Regions from separate parts of the Pseudoalteromonas sp. RWi3 genome, predicted to be linked through region 2. Evidence: predicted binding sites of a transcription regulator. Region 2 holds the regulator's gene; the other holds the start of a gene.
The links. Region 2 encodes FliA, which starts transcription of late flagellar genes. Its sites were predicted from a motif close to CTAAAGNTNNNNNNNNNNNNGCCGATA; they were not measured.
Positions count from the first base shown of each region.

Region 1: a site for FliA is predicted at 3,356-3,382, ahead of ACFI4Z_RS16405 (DUF4402 domain-containing protein). Genes of this name have one in related genera too.

Region 1 is NZ_JBHNYL010000016.1:63,208-74,469, reverse strand. Features, by position in the region: gene ACFI4Z_RS16420 (hypothetical protein) at 1-1,391, opposite strand, end outside; gene ACFI4Z_RS16415 (fimbrial biogenesis chaperone) at 1,398-2,210, opposite strand; gene ACFI4Z_RS16410 (DUF4402 domain-containing protein) at 2,219-2,686, opposite strand; gene ACFI4Z_RS16405 (DUF4402 domain-containing protein) at 2,707-3,300, opposite strand; gene ACFI4Z_RS16400 (SPOR domain-containing protein) at 3,420-4,028, opposite strand; gene galU (UTP--glucose-1-phosphate uridylyltransferase GalU) at 4,160-5,041, opposite strand; gene ACFI4Z_RS16390 (thymidylate synthase) at 5,072-5,923, opposite strand; gene lgt (prolipoprotein diacylglyceryl transferase) at 5,936-6,739, opposite strand; gene ACFI4Z_RS16380 (sulfite exporter TauE/SafE family protein) at 6,752-7,561, opposite strand; gene ptsP (phosphoenolpyruvate--protein phosphotransferase) at 7,643-9,913, opposite strand; gene rppH (RNA pyrophosphohydrolase) at 9,922-10,443, opposite strand; gene mutH (DNA mismatch repair endonuclease MutH) at 10,975-11,262, shown strand, end outside.
Region 2 is NZ_JBHNYL010000001.1:747,923-759,184, reverse strand. Features, by position in the region: gene flhA (flagellar biosynthesis protein FlhA) at 1-2,097, shown strand, start outside; gene flhF (flagellar biosynthesis protein FlhF) at 2,121-3,626, shown strand; gene ACFI4Z_RS03250 (MinD/ParA family ATP-binding protein) at 3,619-4,479, shown strand; gene ACFI4Z_RS03245 (RNA polymerase sigma factor FliA) at 4,506-5,216, shown strand; gene cheY (chemotaxis response regulator CheY) at 5,257-5,640, shown strand; gene ACFI4Z_RS03235 (protein phosphatase CheZ) at 5,658-6,425, shown strand; gene ACFI4Z_RS03230 (chemotaxis protein CheA) at 6,440-8,647, shown strand; gene ACFI4Z_RS03225 (protein-glutamate methylesterase/protein-glutamine glutaminase) at 8,712-9,845, shown strand; gene ACFI4Z_RS03220 (flagellar motor protein) at 9,838-10,602, shown strand; gene ACFI4Z_RS03215 (flagellar motor protein MotB) at 10,612-11,262, shown strand, end outside.

The DNA of each region.
Region 1 (11,262 bases), on a different contig from region 2:
ACGTGTTGCAAGTCGTCATCTGCTCTTTTTTGCCCCAATGCAGCTGTATAAATAGAGACGTTATCAGTAATTCCTTGCTCAAACCGCCCAGCAACTTGCCAACCTGTATTATTGAAGTTGCTGTTACCGAGTAACTGTTTTCCTTGCTCTGACACAGATAGTTCGTAAAACCCTTCACCTTTATCTAATTGATTACCATCAACAAAATAGTATTCAGTTTTACGCTCAACTTGTCCTTGAGGACCATAAAATATCAACTCAAAATTATTTTCGCCATAATATAAATCTACATTTTCAAAAACATAACGCCCATCTGCTAAACTAAGTTGCTGCGCAATTAATACTTCGTTGCGATAAAGCTCAGCATCCCATCCTAACTGAATGGCGCCACTTAAATTAATACGATTGGTATCAAATTGCTGGTTAAGATCACGATTAGAAAACTTAAACCCACGCCCATACTGGCTGTTATAACGACTCCCTACTTGAGTTGCGATAACGTCGCCAAATTCAACTTCACTAGCGCCTAAAACACCGAGTAAGTTGCTTTGTGAATCTTGCCTAGTAAAAGTTAAACGTGAGTCTGTTAATAAATCACCTTCGCGACCAGATAAAAAGTACTCTGCTGATAAATAGGCAAAATCTTGTGCGCCTAATAATGAATATCGGGTTCTATTTTGGTTTTTATCGGCACTGTAATTTAATTGCAAGTCAGCCACGGGCGCTGAAATAGCTTGATAAGGACTGGCTTTCCAAGGCAGTGTGGGTTGTGACTTTTGCTTTGTTGGATTAAGGGTTCTCCCCTTGCGCTGACGCTGAAGCTCAAGCGGGAGTGGTTCATCTGTGCTTAGGTGTACTTCTAAATCAGCGTAATCAACATTAAAGGCTATACCAAATGCATAGTTTAAAACGTCAATTTCAATGTAAATATCATCATCAATACTGATATCGGTATCAGCTAGCTGCAAAGCACCATGATCTGTAATTAATGTGTTATCAGACAATTCAAATGTTTGTTGATTGGCGTACCAGCCTTTTGCTGAGCTTGTTGGTAAATCTATATCTATTGCAAATTGAAGGATATCTGCAAATCCTGATAAACCTAATTGCACGTTTTTGTCACTTTTGAGCGCAAAAACTTCACCCAAATAATGGCCATTTAAATAAAGTGAAAACAGTAAAAACTCACCGGTTGCAATTCGCTGCTGCGGCTCAACTAAAACCGGTGTTTTAGCTGTGACTTGAAGGTTAGCTGTTGCAAGTTTGCTTTGAATTAGTTGCAGCGTATCGAGCGCATCATTCGCTGTTGGCGCCGTTTTACTCGATACGCTAATACTTAGGCATAGAGATAGCCAAAGTAATGATCTACTTACCTTATTATGTGCTTTCATTCACGCTTATAATAGCAACATGTTAGTTGTTATAGGCAATGTATGCTCAGCAAAGGTTACATCTGCGTATTCATCCGCCCCTGTGTATTTAAATTCTACAACACCTGGTTGTGTAATGGCTTTATCGCTAAACAAGCTTAGGGTGACATCGGCACTGTCTACATCTGAATAAATACTTAAATTACCAATCTCAGCTACTTTCTCTGCAGAACTATTTGTATCGCTTTTAAAGTATGCGCTTAACTTTCCATAACTACTAAACCCAGTATTGCGGTTAACTTTTAATTTAAACTGCATGCGCTGATTATCTGGGTTTTTAATAACTTTTGCATGTTCAATAGTTACCTCGGGTACTTCTGCACTTTCACGCAGAACCACAGGAATACTGTAACTCATGATCATATTAATTTTTATCGAGCTATTAATTTTGGTGTTTTCATTAGGTAACGCTTGAAACAGTAAGTGAGAACGGTACTCGCCAGGAGCCAAACCTTTTGGCTTTCTAAGTGCAACTTTAACAGTTTGCTTTTCACCGGGGGCTAACCTCATTTGCTTTGGCGATAGCCTTGTCATTGGGCTTAAACTTGTGTCAGTCGCTTCAGGCAGAGTTATATAGCCGCCAGTTGGTGTAGATTGCTTTTCACTCCAAATTACTCGGTATGTTTTATATTCTTTACTTGTATTAATTACGCTTACTTTAGCGGTACGCTGGCGCTCATCAAAACTAATACGGGTTGGAGAAATTAGCAGGTCTGCAATTGCGCTTTGACTTAAAAATAAAAAACTGAAAACCAACATAAACGTTAACTTGTTGAACATTTTAATCCTTAGTAGTCCACGGAAATTTCAAGATTTGTAGAAGATGAGTAGTTACCATCTGAAAATTGTTTAGTGCTTGTGTTTATTTCAAGCTTGCCACCAATCAGTACACGAACTTCGCCGAATTCATCGCCAAAACCGTACTTTGGAAAGCCATTTAAACTCACTTTAAAATCGGCGCTACTGCTTCCTTGCGTATCGTGTTGAAGGGTAACAGGCGCGACTAAATTCATTGTTACACGGGTGCCTGTTGGAATACCCGTTAATATAAGCTCTGCTGGATGACCCTCCCTAATAATATAAATATCACCGGTGGTATTTATGGTGCCGTCATCTTTGATTATTACAGAGCCGAACTGTTCACTTTGTAAAACAACTAAAGTGCCAAAATCAAGCGCTTGCTGCTCTATACTGGCCGATTTAACTAATAGCGGGCATAACGCTAAATACAAGCTCAATATAGTGCAAAAGCGCATAATAAACTCAGCGGCCTAAATTAATAAGCAACTTCAATCTGGAAGTTACCAGTGTAATCAGTATCGCGGTATGCTTCACTAGAAGCAATCCCAGCGGTAGAGAGAGTTGCACCAATATTAAACTCAACACTCCCATCTGCATCAGCTGTTAAGTTTGGGTTTCCTGATGTATAAGGTGTGTTAGCATTTGGACCACTGGTAATAAAATATGTCCAACTGCCAACAGTGAAGTTTGGCTCATTTAAACCCTGGCCATCAGAATCGAGTACTGTCGCTGTTGGATCTGTGATTGTTAGGCGAGCATTAGGTACGACATCTGATACAGTAAAAGAAGCTGGTGAACCTTGCCCTATGATAGAAATAATAGCGGGTGAGTTATCAGTTCTTGACGATACAGGACTTGCATCTGGATCTGGATCAATAACTAAGGTTGCTTGGTTAGTGCCAGCTGGATCTGCAACCGCACGAATAATACCAAAATCTAAATCATTACCTTTGGTCAAAACAACTGTATTTTGTACTTTAACCGTTGCACTAAAGCTCTCGCTTGTAGCATAAACACCAAAAGAACTTGCAGCTACGGCTACTGCTAGTAAAGTAGAAGATAATTTCATACTAAATCCTTATAAAAGACGGGACATTACCCTATGTTGTCCCTATCATAATTATTATCGACAGTTAGGACAAATACTTTACGCTTAATTACTGAAACAAAAGATAAAGCGTGCTTTATTCATATAGGTTGGCCGACAAATGGCGCACTTAAACACTTTTGTCCCATACTTTTTGCAATTAAGCAAAAAGTATTAGCTTCTGTATAGTCTTGAAAAGGGCCTACGCGTAAGCCATACAGGGTAACGCCTTTGTTCTCACGCTCAGTCATTAAAAAGTCTAGCTGCTTAAACGCATGAGGGTATTGTTTGTGTAATCTAACAATTTGCAGCTTAACCAGCTCTGGTTTTAAATATAGCCCTAGTTGAGCTCCTGCCAGAGAATCCGACTTTGTTTGGTATATAGATTCACCAAACACATTACTTTTATCCGTTTGAGTGGCCTGATTACCATGGAGCACATCCACCCGCTCTGAACGAAGTTCTGACGGACCTTGTGCTAATTGAGTGTTTGACGACAACGCCATAATCAGAAGTTTTAGATCATTTTCCATACTTGCAAGTCGATTAATACTGCCTTGTTGTTGCTGCCACTGCACAACATATTCTTTAACTTGCTGATCAGAGATGAGTGATGAAGAATCATCAACCTCGTGACTTTCATTCATGGCGCAGCCAGCCATCAGCACTGCTAACATCAAAGTAAGCCAAATTCGAAGTGTAATATGCATTTTTTGCGCTTTAGTTAAAAAGTAATACGGTAATTAAGCAAAGTAAATGCCAGCTTATGTGTTTAATCGTTATGTTTATAAAATAAAAAAGTGCCATTTAGGCACTTTTTTATAATTCACTGGTTTATTGCCTATTTTACTAAGCCTTTAATAAACTTGCCTAAATCGTCTTTGAACTCATCACGGCGAAGTGCGAATTCAATAGTGGCTTTTAAATAACCTAACTTGCTACCACAATCATGACTTCGACCTTTAATGGCGTAAGCTGCGACGGCTTCTTTGTCCATCAACATTGCAATAGCGTCAGTTAATTGAATTTCATCGCCAGCACCCGCAGGAGTCTTTGCCAATAACGGCCAAATATTTTTACTTAAAACATAGCGCCCAACTACCGCAAGGTTAGATGGTGCAGTTTCAACAGGTGGCTTTTCAACCATGTTAGCAATAGCAGCACTTTGACCTTGTATTATTTTTTCACCACCTAAATCGACGACACCAAACTTATCAACATCTTGCATAGGCACTGGCTCAACCATAATTTGGCTTTCACCCGTTTGCTCAAAGTGCGTGATCATTTCAGCTAAGTTGTCTTTTTTAAGGTTGCTTTCATGATCGTCAATAATTACATCTGGTAAAATAACCACAAACGGTTCATCACCAATAATCGGTGCTGCGCAGTTAATCGCATGCCCTAAGCCTTTTGCTTCACCTTGACGTATTTGAATAATTGTCACGTCTTTCGGGCAAATCGATTGCACCTCGGCTAATAATTGCCGCTTTACACGCTTTTCAAGCGTGGCTTCTAATTCAAAACTGGTATCAAAGTGATTTTCAATTGAGTTTTTACTCGAATGAGTCACTAAAACAATTTCTTTAATACCCGCAGCAATGGCTTCGCTCACCACATACTGAATTAATGGTCGATCTACAACTGGCAGCATTTCTTTCGGTATTGCTTTGGTTGCAGGTAACATTCTAGTTCCTAGGCCCGCAACTGGTATAACAGCTTTCATTTGATTCTCCTTAAATGGGTATTATTTGTCCTACACTGAAAAAGGGTATTTAATCGCGTCATGGCATTGGTAGCCTATGACTTCAAAATCATCCCGTGTGACCCATGTTTCAATGTCTTCTAAAGTTTTAATTTCTGGATTGATACGCAATTGAGGTGACTCAAATGGCTCACGCTTTAATTGTACATCACGCATTAATTCTAGTTGGTTTTCATAGATATGCGCATTAACAATTTTATGATATGCCTTACCCGGTTTGTGGCCGGTAATTTGCGCCACTAAGGCAAGCAATACAAAGCACTGAATTTGATTGAAATTCAAACCAAGCGGTACATCACAACTGCGTTGATACGATGTTAAAGATAACGTATCGCCTAACAGTGAAAATGTATGAGTGTGCATACATGGGCGCAAACAACCTAGATCAAACTCACCCGGGTTGTAAAACGTGATAATTTCACCTCTATCATCCACTCCATTTTTAAGGTTATCAATTACTTTTTTAAGCTGATCTAACGGTGTGCCATCGGGGCGTTGCCAATGTCGACCTTGAACGCCATAGACGCGCCCCATGTCGTCTTCACCTTGTCGATTAGGGTTATTAAGCCATGCTTGATTTTCATTGGCATTGGCATCCCACGTCATACAACCAATTTCACGAAACTGTGCTGCACTGCTGTAACCGCGAAGGTAACCTAGCAGCTCAGCAATTGCCGCTTTATAGTAGCTTTTGCGGGTTGTGATCATTGGGAACTTATTGTTAGCTACATCGTACTCAAGATCTGCATTTATTACGGTTAAACAACGTGTTCCTGTACGTTTATTTTCAACCCAAACACCTTCATCAACAATGCGCTGACATAATTCTAAATATTGTTTCATTACTTGCTCTTCTTAGGCTTTCTTTGCAGTTGCAGGCTGTGGCTTGTTATAGGCCCATAATATCAAACCTAAGCCGCCTATGATCATTGGCAACGATAAAATTTGCCCCATTGAGATAAAACCGCCAAACAAGCCTAAATGTGCATCTGGCTCTCTAAAGTATTCGATGGCAAAACGGAATACACCGTAACCTAATAAAAATAAGCCGCCCACACTGCCCGCTGGACGCGGCTTTTTAGTGAATACATATAAAATAATAAACAGCACTAAGCCTTCAAAAAATGCCTCATAAAGTTGCGAGGGGTGACGGGCAAGTGGTCCACCCGACGGGAATACAACAGCCCAAGGCACGTCAGTAGTTCGTCCCCACAGTTCACCGTTTATAAAGTTACCAATACGCCCAGCTAATAAGCCTACCGGTACAAGCGGTGCAACAAAATCACCTACAGCGAGAAGTTGCTTTTTACGAGTCCATGCGAAAATACAAATTGCGGTGATAACACCTAATGTACCGCCATGAAATGACATGCCGCCTTGATCTATTCTAAATAAATAAAATGGGTTTTCTAAAAAATAGCTAAACTGATAAAACAGCACATACCCTACGCGCCCACCTAATATCACCCCCAGCATGCCATAAAAAAGTAAGTCGCTGACTTCGTCTTTTGACCAACCTGAGTTAGGTTTAGCTGCTTGGCGATTTGCCCACCACATGGCAAAAGCAAACCCTATTAAATACATTAACCCGTACCAACGTACGCTTAGTGGACCGACCGAAAATATAACCGGATCTATTTGTGGAAATTCTAGAGCCATAAAAATTAAACCTTAACTAAACACCATTTGAAGTGCGATAATAACCAATAATACTGCAAACGCTTTCTTTATCGTTGCAACGGGTAAATAATGAGTCGCTTTTGCACCAATAGGCGCCATAAACCAAGAGGTTATAACAATCCCTAACAATGCGGGTAAATATACAAATCCAACAAAGCCATGTGCTAAGTCAGTCACCCTCCAGCCAGCAGATACATAGCCAACCGAACCAAACAAAGCAATAACAATACCACACGCGGCAGCACAGCCGATTGCTTTTTTAATATCAACTGAAAAATAATTCAGCAAGGGTACAATTAACGCGCCACCACCAATACCAATTAAGCCCGACAAACCGCCCATTATCGCGCTAAAAGTACCAATAACGGGACCTTTAGGCATCGCTTTAACACTGGGTGCTTGTTTACGTGTTGATAGCACCATACGAGCAGCAATAAATACGACACTCGTTGCAAATACTGCCCGTAATAATTGTTCTGGAATAAAACTCGCTGCAAAGCCACTTAACAAAGCGCCTACCCCAACACCGCTCATAACCCAAGGTGCTATTTCCCACGGTACATTATTATTTTTATGGTGTGCTAAAGCTGAGGATGTCGACGTAAATAAGATTGAGGCCAAAGAAGTGGCAATTGCAATAACAAGCACGTGCTCTGCATCTGCTACATCAAACTTTACCAGTAAACTACTGAGCACGGGCACGATGATCAAGCCACCGCCTATGCCAAGTAAACCTGCTAAAAACCCGACAATACTACCTAGTACTGCACAGCTTGCGATCAATATAACTAAATCATGCATAGCACGCTCTTATAAATAAATTGTTATATGCATATACTAATCCATTATATCTTAGGATCACAGCTTAAATTAACCGTTTTATCAACCATGGCTTGGGGTATAAAAAAGCTTACCTAGTTTGTGTTCAATCATAAAATTGCGTGTTAAACGCAATACTTGTTTTGCAGTAGACTGGGCTAAACACTCAGCCAATAATACTTCCATATCACTCATTTTTAAGCGTCTGAGCACCCACTTTACTTTACTGATAGAAAAGTGATTCATACTAAGTTGTCGATACCCCATCGCAATTAGTAAAATTGCGCCTTCTGGGTCGCCGCCAAGCTCGCCACATAAACTTAAAGATAAGTCGTAGTGTTGGCATTCTTGAGCGACTTTTTGTAGCACACGTAAAACACCAGGATGATATGGGTTAAATAAATCTGCGACTCGCGCATTTGAACGGTCAACTGCTAACAAGTATTGCGTTAAGTCGTTACTGCCCACTGAACAAAAATCAACTTTCTTAGACCATTCCGCCAGCATAAATATGCTTGAAGGCACCTCTAACATTACACCAACTTGCGGGCGTTCAATCACTTTATTTGGCAGTTGCTCTTCCAGTTCAAAATACGCTTGCGATAGTAAAGCCAATGATTCATCTACTTCTTCTGTACCGCTGATCATCGGTAGCATAATTTTTAGATTGCCCAGGCCCATATTTGCTTTAATCATCGCCTTTAATTGATCTAAAAATAATTCTGGATGATCTAGCGTGACGCGAATCCCTCGCCAACCTAAAAATGGGTTGTCTTCTGTAATATCAAAGTAATCTAAAACCTTATCACCACCAATGTCCAACGTGCGCATTACAACTGGCGCAGGATGATAACTTTCCAATACCTGTCGATACCAGTTTTCTTGATCTACCTGTGAAGGAAATTGACCTTTTTGCATAAACCATGCTTCTGTACGGTATAAACCTACACCATCGCAAAGTACTGTGCTGACACTTTCGGTATTAAGGTCCAAACCTGCATTGAGTAACAAACTAATTTGCTGCCCATCTAAGGTAACAGCTTCGCAAGCTTGCTCAGCAATAAACTTATCATTGAGGATTGTTTCTTGGTATTTCAGTTGTAGATATTCATCTTGCAAGATTTGCGAGGGAGAAATATATAGACGCCCAGAGTAAGCGTCTAATATCATTTTTTTACCATCGAATTGCAGTAAAGGTAGGTCTTCTATACCCCAAATTGCTGGGATCCCCATAGCCCGAGTCAAAATTGAGGCATGGCTGTTTGCTGAGCCATTCACACTAACTACACCCACTAAGTGCCCCTTTGGCACTTCCGCTAACATGGCGGGTGTTACAGTATTTGCAATGAGAACGGTGTCTTTTGGATAAGGCTTGACTGCATGTTCGGTCTTGACCAAGTGGTGAAGCACTCGTAAACCAATATCTTTTACATCAACTGCACGCTCTTTAATGTAGGGGTCTTGCATTGCATTGAACTGTGCAATTAATTTTTCAATTACAATTTTAAGTGAGCTTTTAGCACACCAACCTTGTTGCAATTGCGTTTCAACATTTTGTCCTAAGCTCTTTGCATCAAGCAGCTGCTGGTATACATCAAATACAGCCAAAGCCTCTTTGGGTATCGAGTCACTAAGTGTCATTGATAGGGTATTAAATTCGTGTCGAGTTGCTGAAACAGCTTGGCTAAACAAACGTTGTTGCAGTGCCTGATTAGCATCCTTTTTCAGCTCAATAGACGTAAAATCAAGTTTCGGGATGACAACAAACGCTTGGCCTATCGCAATCCCTGGGGCGCTCGACACACCTTTTAATACTGAGGTTTGATGGGATGACTCATCTTGACGCAACACTTCTTTTATTTCTGCATGTGCAAGCTGAGACGCTAGCTGAGCAGATAATGTGATTAAAAATGACTCTTCATCTTGGCTAAATACACGCGCAACTTTTTGCTGAACAACGATTACACCCAACACTTTTTTTTGATGAACAACAGGTACCGATAAAAAAGCATTATAGCTTTCTTCGTTTACTTCTGGGGAGGATTTAAAGCGCGGGTGTGATTTTGCATAGGCAATGTTTATGGGCTCTTCTCGCTGTGCAACTAAACCAACAAGGCCTTCAGTAAAACCAATTCTAAATTTTCCAACAGCAACCGGGTTTAACCCCTCTGTTGCCATTAATACAAAATTGTCTTGGCTGTAATCTGCAAAGTAAATTGAGCAACACTCAGTTTGCATGGCGTCTTTGACCATGTTTACAAAACACGCTAAAGCACTGTCCAAACACGCCTGTTGCGAAACAGACTCTGCAATAGCCCTAAGTGTTGCCAGCATAGCTTTCCTTATCTACCTTTGTGTCGCCATGAATCTTTTGATTGTTCACGCTTATTAAAAGGCATCGCAAATGGTGCAAACTCTTTCATGACGCGACGGTATACATCGCGTTTAAACGATACAACTTGCCTAACCGGATACCAATAACTTACCCAGCGCCAATCGTCGAACTCCGGGTGATGAGTTTTAAGTAAGTCTACTTCTTCATCTTTACAACGAAGTTTCAGTAAAAACCATTTTTGTTTTTGCCCAATACACACCGGACTTGAATCGCGGCGGATTAAACGTTTGGGTAATTTATAGCGTAACCAATGTTTAGAACTTGCAACAATTTCTACATCTTCTGGGCGCAAGCCTACTTCTTCGTGTAATTCACGGTACATTGTTTGTTCTGCGCTTTCGCCACTGTCAACACCCCCTTGCGGAAACTGCCACGAATGCTGACCATAGCGTCGAGCCCAAAAAACTTGTCCCTGATTATTGCAAATTACAATTCCGACATTGGCACGAAAACCTTCGGCATCAATCACCTTAGTGCCTCATTTGTAAGTCGATTTTTAATGATTGTTCCACATTAGCTGCAATACGGCAAACACTATTATAACCAAGCACACTACAGGTATAGATTTAAGGGTCAATGAAGTGCAATTATTAACCGAACATTCAAGTGCAATGTTATTTTTAATAAATATGGATAATACTTCAGCTATTTTACTCATCTTACTCACAGCTTGTGCATAACTTTAATTTATACAGGTTATTTTGCAAACAAATCCACAATAGGCGATCTAATAAAACGCCTTTTCCACAGATTCTGTGGATAACATTGTTCATATATCTGTATTTATCCTAGTTAACGTTTGATATGTACTACTTTAAAATTTGATAAAGAACACAAAAAACATAATAATCATAAACTTAAGTAGATCATATTTAGCTTTAAAGCTGTAAAAAAGTTACCCACCAAGGCTTGGGTGAAAAACACCCAAACACATAGATATCCACTCACAATCAATTTTGCTATCATGTAATGTGAATTAAAACAATAGAATAATACCCTTATGCGAGCTGTAAAACCTCAGTCAATCAATGAATTAATGCAACGTGTAAATACTATCGCGGGCATGACATTAGGCCAATTAGCACAACAATATCAATTTAAAACACCGGATGATTTATTGCGAGAAAAGGGTTGGACAGGTCAACTGATTGAATATGTACTGGGTGCAACGGCCGGTTCGAAGCCGACACCTGATTTTGAAGAGTTGGGGGTAGAACTAAAAACACTGCCGATTTCTTTTAAAGGTAAACCCCTTGAAACCACGTTTGTATCTGTAACTCCTTTACTC
Region 2 (11,262 bases):
GCTGTATTACAACAACTTAACAAAGATAAGAAAGAGTATGCTAAAGGCGTTGGTACGCCTTTGCTGGTGCTCGCTGCGCTGGGTATGGTTATTTTACCACTCCCTCCATTCTTACTTGATATTCTTTTTTCGTTTAATATAGCCCTCGCTTTAGTGGTTTTATTGGTTACTGTTTACACCATGAAGCCGGTCGACTTTGGTATGTTCCCAGCGGTATTACTTATCGCAACCATTATGCGTTTGGCACTTAACGTTGCCAGTACTCGGGTGGTATTACTTGAAGGTCACAATGGCGGCGATGCTGCTGGTAAAGTAATTGAAGCCTTTGGCTCTGTGGTTATCGGTGGTAACTATGCCGTTGGTCTTGTCGTATTCTTAATTCTCATTATTATAAACTTTGTTGTAATCACCAAAGGTGCTGGACGTATCTCAGAGGTATCAGCGCGATTCACGCTTGACGCTATGCCTGGTAAACAAATGGCAATCGATGCAGACCTAAATGCTGGTTTTATTAGTGCAGAGCAAGCAAGGGATCGCCGTGAGGAAGTAACTCGAGAGGCGGATTTCTACGGCTCAATGGATGGTGCGAGTAAGTTCGTAAAAGGCGATGCAATCGCTGGTATTGTTATTTTAATCATTAACATTATTGGTGGCTTATTTGTTGGCATGATCCAACATGACCTTTCATTTGGTCGCGCAATGGAAGTGTATACATTATTGACTATAGGTGATGGCTTAGTTGCTCAGTTACCTTCATTACTTTTATCAATCGGTACCGCGATAGTTGTTACGCGTCAAAATGAATCGTTGAATATGGGCGATCAGTTCAAAAGTCAGCTTGGCAACGAGAAATCTTTGTTTATTGCATCTGGTATTTTAATCGTAATGGGCTTAGTACCTGGTATGCCACATTTTGCCTTTTTAAGTTTGGGTGCACTACTAGGCTACCTTGCTTATTACACGCAGCAAAACAAGCTTAAAGAAGCGGCTGCAAAAGAGGAAGAAGCTGCAAACGGTGGTCCTGCAGGAACAGGCGTTGCGAATAAACAAGAACAAAAAGAGCTTGGTTGGGATGATGTACAACAAGTAGATGTAATTGGTTTAGAAGTAGGGTATCGCCTTATTCCATTGGTTGATCAATCACAAGGCGGTGAATTGTTAAATCGCATCAAAGGCGTCCGTAAGAAGCTTTCACAAGAACTTGGCTTTTTAGTACCGCCGGTGCATATTCGCGATAATCTTGAGTTAGACCCTAATGCATACAGAATAACAATGATGGGCGTATCAAGTGGAGAAGGTGAACTTAAGCATGGTGATGAGCTTGCTATCAACCCAGGTCAAGTATTTGGTCCAATCAAGGGAATAGAAACAAAAGATCCCGCTTTCGGCTTGGATGCTGTATGGATCAAAGCGAATCAAAAAGATGAAGCGCAGTCATTAGGTTACACGGTTGTTGATGCAGCCACAGTTGTTGCAACACATATTAGCCAGTTATTAACTAACAGTGCTGCACTTTTGCTTGGTCATGAGGAAGTACAAAATTTATTAGATATGCTTGCTAAGAGTCATCCGCGCTTAGTGGAAGGCCTGGTGCCAGATGTGTTACCACTAACTACAGTGGTTAAAGTATTACAAAACTTACTTAACGAAGGCGTTGCAATACGTGATATGCGTTCTATTGTTCAGACACTTGTTGAGTATGGTCCGCGAAGCCAAGACCCAGATGTACTAACGGCTGCAGTGCGTATTTCACTGCGTCGATTAATCGTGCAAGATGCGGTTGGTATGTCTTCAGAAATCCCAGTCATAACTTTGGCGCCTGAGTTGGAACAGATGTTGCATCAGTCACTTCAAAATGCAGGCGACGAAGGTGCCGGAATAGAGCCAGGACTTGCAGAGCGACTTCAACAGTCATTGACTGAAGCGCATCAGAATCAAGAAATGGCCGGTGAACCTTCGATATTGCTAACGTCAGGAATGTTACGCACTGTGTTATCTCGATTTGTTAAGTACACCATCCCAGGTTTACGGGTAATGTCTTATCAAGAGGTACCAGACGAAAGACAGATCAAGATTGTCAGCTCAGTAGGCCAATAATTGATTTAGAAGGGTTGTGAACCATGAAAATAAAACGTTTTTTTGCTAAAGATATGCGTACCGCACTAAAAGAAGTTAAAGATGAACTAGGTGTTGATGCGGTTATTATGTCAAATAAAAAGCTAGCTAATGGCGTTGAGATTGTTGCTGCTGTTGATTACGACAAAGCTGCACCACAAGAGTCAACTCCTCAGCCAGCGGCTCAAGCACAAAGCAACCCTAATAATTTTATAAAGCCAGCGCCTAAACGTGCTCCACAAGAACCACAGGCTGCAGTTGCTGACAGTTTACAAGCATTGCTTGAGCGTCAATCACCTCGCCCTCGTTCTCCAGAGCTTGCGTCAATGTTTAACCAATCGGGTATTGATACCTCGACGCAGTTTCAACCTCAGGAAACGCAACAGCAACCTAGGTACTCAGAGCAACCTAGAAGAGTTAATGAGCCGCAGGCTCACCCAGATTTTGCCCGTAGAGAGCCAGCTCCTCAGGTTCGAACTCAGGCTCATAGCTTAGGTTTTGATGATGAATTAGAAAGTGACTTTGATGATCTAGGCGCTCCTTTGCAATCGCAAGCAAGCGCAGCAAATCCGCAAAGCGATGAAATGACTTCCATGCGTGATGAAATGAATGCAATCCGTCAACTTCTTGAACACCAAGTATCAGGTTTAATGCAACAAGATATGGCGCGTCGTGACCCTACGCGAGCTTGTATGATTGACCGTTTGGTTGGCATGGGAATAGAGCATGATGTTGCAGAGCAAATGGCGTGTTTTATTCCTGATGATGTATCTCGTCAAGAGGCATGGAAAGCGTTATTGCAAATGGTTGAAAACCAAATGCACACGACCAATAATGAAATCTTACGTCAAGGCGGTGTTTATGCTTTAGTTGGGCCTACAGGTGTGGGCAAAACCACAACAGTGGCCAAATTGGCTGCACTAGGCGCACAAAAGTATGGCGCAGATAAAGTAGCGTTAATTACCACAGACACATACCGTATTGGTGCTTATGAACAACTTGCTACTTATGGGCGAATTATTGGTTGTGGCGTAAAACAAGTAAAAGATGCTAATGAATTAGCAGAAGTTTTATACCATTTACGAAATAAGCGACTAGTATTAATAGACACAGCAGGAATGAGCCAAAGAGACTTACGGTTAACTGAGCAGCTAAACACGCTAATGCGTAATCAGCGCGTTGATATTCGTAGTTATTTAGTGTTAAGCGCCACAGCACAAATTAACGTACTGCAAGAAACTGTAAGGCACTTTAAAAAAGTTCAGCTAAATGGCTGTATTTTCACAAAACTGGATGAATCGCTTAGTTTAGGCGAGATTATTAGCATAGCGATTCAAAATCGCCTCCCAATAGGGTATCTTACTAATGGTCAACGAGTTCCTGAGGATATTCGTGTAGCAAATGCTGAAAAATTGGTTAAAAAAGCAGAGCAGCTATACCTAAAAAGAACAAAAGTACAACATTCAAGGCGTCAAGCAGTAGCGTCAAGCACAGTAGGGATGTATGATTAACACAGTATTAGATCAAGCAAGTGGCCTGCGAAAGATGAGTCAAAACAATAATAACAGCGTAAAGGTTATCGCTGTTACTGGTGGTAAGGGTGGTGTAGGTAAAACTAATGTATCACTTAATACTGCAATAGCTTTAGGCCAATTAGGTAATAGGGTTTTAGTACTGGATGCCGATTTAGGCTTAGCTAATTGCGATGTGATGCTTGGTTTACGCGTAGAGCGAAATTTATCTCATGTTCTTTCTGGGGAATGTGAACTTGACGAAATCTTAGTTGAAGGGCCTGCAGGTATAAAAATAGTCCCTGCAACCTCTGGTTCTCAAAGCATGGTCGAGTTGTCACCTTCAGAGCATGCCGGATTAATTCGTGCATTTAGTGAGTTGAGCACTGAGTTTGATATTTTAATTGTTGATACTGCCGCAGGTATTTCTGACATGGTGCTGAGCTTTTCACGCGCAGCGCAAGACGTCATGGTTGTTGTTTGCGATGAACCGACTTCAATAACAGATGCTTACGCACTAATCAAAGTGCTCAGTCGTGAGCATGGTGTGTACAAATTTAAAATAGTTGCCAATATGGTGCGCAGCATGCGCGAAGGCCATGAGCTATTTGCCAAACTTTCCAAAGTAACAGATCGCTTTTTAGATGTTTCAATGGAGCTGGTTGCAACCGTGCCCTATGATGAGAATATGCGTAAATCTACTCGTCGACAAAAGGTCATTGTGGAGTTGTTTCCTAATTCCCCAGCAGCAGTTGCATTTAAAACATTAGCGACAAAAGCAGTAAAATGGCCTATACCTAATCAACCATCTGGCCATTTAGAGTTCTTCATAGAAAAATTAGTAAACGGCTAACTATGACTGCATCGGTGAATAAAGCGATGGGATATCAATCTACAGTAAACTTAAATGCAATTATTGAGAAACATGCTTCATTAGTTAAAAAAGTAGCGTGTCACCTCATTGCGCGTTTACCTCCAAGCGTGCAACTAGATGATTTAATACAAGCTGGTATGATTGGGTTAATTGAAGCGTCAAAAAATTTCGATACCTCAAAAGGTGCCAGCTTTGAAACCTTTGCTGGCATAAGAATTCGTGGTGCGATGCTTGATGAAATGCGCCGTGGTGACTGGGCTCCACGCTCGGTTCATCGCAACAGTCGAATGGTAGCAGAAGCAATTTCAGGGTTAGAAAGCGAATTAAACCGTGAACCTAAAGACTTTGAAGTTGCTGAAAAACTTGATATTACGCTTGATGAGTACCATCATATCCTTAGTGATGTAAATTCGAGTAAAGTACTAGGCATTGAGGATTTAGGAGTTGATGAAGATGTTATAACTCCTGTTGGTCAAGATTTTGCACTGGACAAGCCCTTTAATAACGTTAAGAATGAACGTTTTAATGAATCCTTGTTAGCTGCGATAAAGTCTTTGCCAGAGCGGGATGGGCTTGTGCTCTCGCTATATTACAATGATGAAATGAATTTAAAAGAAATTGGGCACATACTCGATGTTAGTGAATCGCGTGTGAGCCAGATACATGGTCAGGCGATGATTAAGCTAAAAGCAAAAATCAATGACTGGATAAACTAGAAGTAAGTAAATATAGGTTCAGACCTCACCGGAGGATGTTTTGGATAAAAACATGAAAATTCTTGTTGTTGATGATTTTTCGACGATGAGACGTATCATCAAAAATCTTTTAAGAGATTTAGGCTTTACAAATGTACAAGAAGCTGACGATGGTTCAACAGCTTTACCCATGTTACAAAATCAAGAATTTGATTTTGTTGTAACCGATTGGAATATGCCGGGTATGCAAGGTATTGATTTATTACGTGCTATCAGAGCTGATGGAACGCTTAAACATATCCCTGTATTAATGGTGACAGCAGAAGCTAAAAAAGAACAAATTGTTGCTGCTGCTCAAGCCGGCGTTAACGGCTACATTGTAAAACCATTTACTGCCGCAACACTGAAAACCAAATTGGAAAAAGTGTTCGAGCGCCTAGGCTAAATAAATAGGAGAGGCTTATGTCAGCACTTGCTGCGCCTCAGATCAGTTTAGAACAAGCCCGTCAGCTTGTTGTTTACCTTGAAAATGGCGAACAAGAAAAAGCTGACCAGCTAATTATTGATGCGGCTTCTCAAGAGCAATCTGAGTTGTTTGCTGAAGTAGGTAAGTTAACGCGTCAACTGCATGATGCGTTAAAAAACTTCGAACTTGATACGCGCTTATCGGATTTGACGACAGATGCACTTCCAGATGCAAAACAGCGTTTAAACTATGTTATGGAAATGACTGAAAATGCTGCCAACAAAACGATGGACGCGGTTGAAGCAAGTTTACCAATAGCGCAAGAATTAGCAGATGAGATTGCTCATATCAAGCCAACTTGGGATCGTTTGATGAGTCGTGAAATTGAGCTTGGTGAGTTTAAAACACTTTGTCATAGTTTAGATAAATTTATGAGCCATTCTCATACTAAAACAGATGAGTTACAGGGCTTAATGACAAACGTGTTAATGGCACAAGATTTTCAAGATTTAACAGGTCAAGTTATACGAAGGGTCATTGAATTAGTTAGAGAAGTTGAAGATAGCTTAATTCATTTACTTACCGCTTTTGGTAGCCACGAGCTTGGTGGTGAAAAAATAAAAACACCTGCCGAAGCCGTAACACCGCCTGCACAAGATACACTTGCCGGTCCTGAAGGACCAATTATTGACAAAGAATCGCGAGATGACGTAGTCAATGGGCAAGATGATGTTGACGATTTATTGTCAAGTTTGGGCTTCTAAGAGGAGAGCACTGCATGAGCTTTGAAGTCGATGAAGACATTTTACAGGATTTTCTAGTTGAGGCTGGAGAAATCCTTGAGCTTTTATCAGAACAGCTAGTAGAGCTTGAAAATAATCCGGATGATACCGATTTACTGAATGCGATATTCCGCGGCTTTCACACAGTTAAAGGTGGTGCCGGCTTTTTAAGCATGACCGAGTTGGTTGATGCTTGCCATGGCGCTGAAAACGTATTCGATTTGCTGCGCCAAGGTGTACGGACAGTCAACTCAGAGCTCATGGATGTTATACTGCAGGCGCTTGATACTATTAATGAAATGTTCGCGACTATTCAAAATCGTGAACAGCCTGCGCCAGCAGACCCTGAACTGCTAGCGGTTCTACACAAGTTAAGTCAGCCCCCTAGTGATGATGAAAAAGACCCTGTTTTAGGTCCAGATGCAGTTGCAGCCGCACCCGCAGAAGAACCTGCAACGGAAGAGCCCAGTGTTAATGATGAAGATCCGTTTGCCTTTGATGAGCTATTTAATGGTGAAGTAGACAATAGTTCAACAGAAGACAACATTGATGAAATCACTGAAGATGAATTCGAAAGCTTACTTGACGAATTACATGGTAAAGGCCAAAGCCCAATAACTGAAAGTGCCCCAGCACAACCTAGCTCATCTGGTAATGACATAACAGATGATGAATTTGATAATTTATTAGATGAATTACATGGTGTAGGGAGCTTCGGTGAAGTTGCTGTAGATAAGGCCCCGCCAGCTGAACAACAAGTGAAACCAGCTGAGACAAAAAGTTCTGTTAGTGATGAGTCTGGTGACGACATAAGCGATGATGAATTTGAGGCTTTGCTTGATGAACTTCATGGCAAAGGTTCAGCACCTAAAGCAGTTGCAGAGAATGCAGTTGAACAGCCTGTAGCAAAAAAACCAGAACCCCCTAAAGCTGTTCAAAAGCCTGCACCAGTTAGTAAACCTGCCACACCAGCTGCTGAGAAACCAGCTACACCATCAGCTCCGGCAGCAAGTGCTGCTAAAAAGCCACCACCACCACAAGCTGAAACAACCGTTAGGGTGGATACAAAACGCCTAGACGAAATAATGAATATGGTCGGTGAACTTGTATTAGTCAGAAATCGTTTGGTTAGCTTAGCAACAAATACTAATAACGAAGTGATGGGTAAGGCAATTTCTAATTTAGATGTTGTCACTGCTGACTTGCAAGGCGCGGTAATGAAAACCCGCATGCAGCCAATCAAAAAGGTTTTCGGTCGATTTCCTCGAGTTGTTCGTGACTTAGCAAGGAGCTTGAAAAAAGACATTAATCTATTGCTAGTTGGTGAAGACACAGATTTAGATAAAAATTTAGTGGAAGCATTGGCTGATCCATTAGTTCACTTGGTGAGAAACTCAGTTGACCACGGCATCGAGATGCCTGATGTTCGTGAAGCAGCAGGTAAATCAAGAACAGGTAGCGTGACATTATCAGCATCTCAAGAAGGTGATCATATACTGCTTACTATTCGTGATGATGGTGCAGGTATGGATGCTGAAAAACTGAAAAAAATAGCAATTAGTAAAGGCGTGCTTGATCATGAGCAAGCGAGTCGCTTATCGGATACCGAAGCATATAACTTAATTTTTGCACCAGGGTTCTCAACTAAAGAAGAGATTTCTGATATTTCAGGCCGCGGTGTCGGTATGGATGTTGTTAAGACTAAAATTAATCAGCTTAATGGCTCTGTTAATATTCAGTCTGAACTTGGTGTGGGTACTATACTTGAGATAAAAGTACCGCTCACGTTAGCAATTTTACCGACCTTAATGGTTGTTGTTGGTGAGCAAACATTTGCCCTACCGCTTGCAGGTGTAAGTGAAATATTTCATTTAGACTTAACACAAACTAATGTCGTTGATGGGCAGTTAACAATCATAGTCCGTAAGAAGGCAATTCCATTGTTCTACTTAGAGCACTGGTTGATTAAAGGTGCAGATAGATCACAACGAAAAGCGCAAGGGCATGTTGTTATTGTTCAAATAGGTACTCAAAAAGTGGGTTTTGTTGTTGATTCATTAATCGGCCAAGAAGAAGTAGTAATAAAACCATTAGATGCTCTATTACAAGGCACGCCAGGTATGGCGGGGGCTACAATCACCTCTGATGGTGGAATTGCATTGATATTAGATGTGCCAAGTCTACTAAAGTTTTATGCTGGCTAGCCCATACTTATCCTTTTATGAGAGCCTTTGGCTCTCATAGGTAAAATTTAACAAGAGTGTACCAATGGCAGTTAAAGTATTAGTTGTTGATGATTCAAGCTTTTTTCGCCGTAGAGTCAGTGAAATTCTTGAACAAGATAAGGATATCGAAGTAATTGGTTTTGCTGTTAATGGCCGAGAAGCCGTTGATAAAACCAGTCAATTACGTCCAGATGTTATTACCATGGATGTAGAGATGCCCGTTCTTGATGGAATTAGCGCTGTAAAAGAAATAATGGCTGCTAATCCAACACCTATCTTAATGTTTTCGTCATTGACGCGCGATGGTGCAACGGCAACCTTAGATGCACTGGATGCGGGTGCGTTGGATTTCTTACCAAAGAAATTTGAAGACATAGCACGAAATAACGAAGATGCGATAAAGCTATTACAAAATAAAGTCAAAGAAATTGGCCGTAGACGAATATCCAGATTTAACCGCCCAAGTCCTTCTATTACTTCGCGTGCAGTACCAAGCAAAGAGTCGTCTACCCGCAGTTCAGTTATTCAGCCAGATCGTTCTTTTAGCCGTTCAACGCCTTCGCCTAGCCCAAAATCGGAAGTGCGTGCATCGGGTAAAAAATATCAAATAGTCGCAATAGGAACATCTACAGGGGGACCTGTAGCCTTACAAACCATATTAACAAAATTACCCGCTAATTTTCCGCATCCTATTTTGTTAATTCAGCACATGCCAGCTGCATTTACTCCTGCATTTGCAGCAAGGTTAAATGGGTTGTGTAAAATAAAAGTGAAAGAGGCTCAACAAGGCGATAAATTGATGCCTGGTACAGCTTATTTAGCACCCGGCGGTCAACAAATGCTTGTAGAAGGGCGTGGTGGAAATAAGACATTACGCGTATTCGAAGATGACAGTGCGAGAATAACTTATAAACCTAGTGTTGATGTAACATTTGCCAGTACGGCAAAAGCCTACCAAGGTGATGTATTAGCAGTTGTTTTGACAGGTATGGGTGCTGATGGTCGGGATGGTTCTAGAATGCTTAAACAGGCTGGTGCAACTATTTGGGCACAAGATGAAAAAAGTTGCGTGGTTTATGGCATGCCTCAGGCCGTTGCAAATGCAGGCTTAGCAAGTGCAGATATTGCATTAGATGAAGTTGCGAGCCGAATTATCCGTGAGATTGGGTGTGGATAAACTCTCATTTTTAGGTGTAATTGTTGCACTAGGTGCGATTACATTTGGATATGCTTTAGAAGGCGGTATTGTATCTGCCTTATTTAGTGGGCCAGCACTCCTTATTGTTTTAGGTGGAACAATAGGGGCTGTGATGTTGCAGTCTCCTTCAAGTACATTTCTAAAAGCTTTGAAAATTAGCTATTGGGTTTTTTTTCCGCCGCGTCATGATATTGACGGAGCAATTGAGCAAGTAAAACAGTGGTCAATAAAGGCTCGCCAAGAAGGATATCTCGCGCTTGAAGACACAGCACTGAACCATCCAGATCCTTATGCGGCAAAAGGGCTTAGTTTATTAGTTGATGGAGTCAGTGATAAGGCGTTACGTGACACGTTAGAAATAGATCTGTTACTTGAACGTGAACGTTTGCTTGAAGCAAGCCGAGTATACGAAGCTTTTGGAGGTTATAGCCCAACTATTGGTATCTTGGGGGCTGTTTTAGGATTGATTCAAGCAATGTCGTTTATTACCGAGCCAGAAAAATTAGGAGCGGGTGTTGCAACTGCATTTATTGCAACCATTTATGGTGTTGGTTTAGCTAATTTGTTGTTTTTGCCAATGGCTAATAAGTTAAAACAACAAGTGGAACAAAAGATGCTTTATCATGAGTTATTAGCAGAGGGTATCATGGCAATTAGCCAAGGTGATAGCCCAGTCAATATAGAGCTAAGACTAGAAGCATATCGTATTGAAAGACCAACCTTACTACCTGAGTAAAAATTTCTGATGATGCGTCGTAAACTACGTAACAATAATGCCAGTAATCAACATACTGAGAGATGGTTAGTATCTTATGCTGATTACATGACAATTATGTTTGCGTTTTTTGTTGTTATGTATGCGATGGCCATTAATAAAGAAGAAAAATTCCAAGTATTATCTGACTCATTAGAACAAGTATTTGTTAAATCTGCTCGTCAACACAGCCAAGAGGGAACGGGAGTTACTGGCACGGGTTTACTCACAGATAGAGTAAGTCCAGAAAAAGAGCTTTTATTTGGCGAAAGTATTCAAAAGCAAGAAGTAGGGCCAGAGTTACTCGATGGACAAAGTGATACAAGCAATATAAAACAAAAGCACCTAGGTAAACCTCTTGATAGCTTATTGACAAAATTACAATCTGCTTTAATTGATGAAATACGTGATGGTGAAGCAAGTTTAGAGTTACATCAGGATTGGCTAATCATTGAGTTAAGTTCTGGAATGTTATTTTCAAGTGGCAGTGCAGTTGCGCACTCCAGAGCAAAGTCTGTTATTAGCATGGTAAAAGATATCATTTCACCGGTGGATAATTATATTCGAGTGCGCGGTTATACTGATAATGAAACTATTCGCAATGAAATTTTCCGTTCGAATTGGGAGTTATCAGTCGCCAGA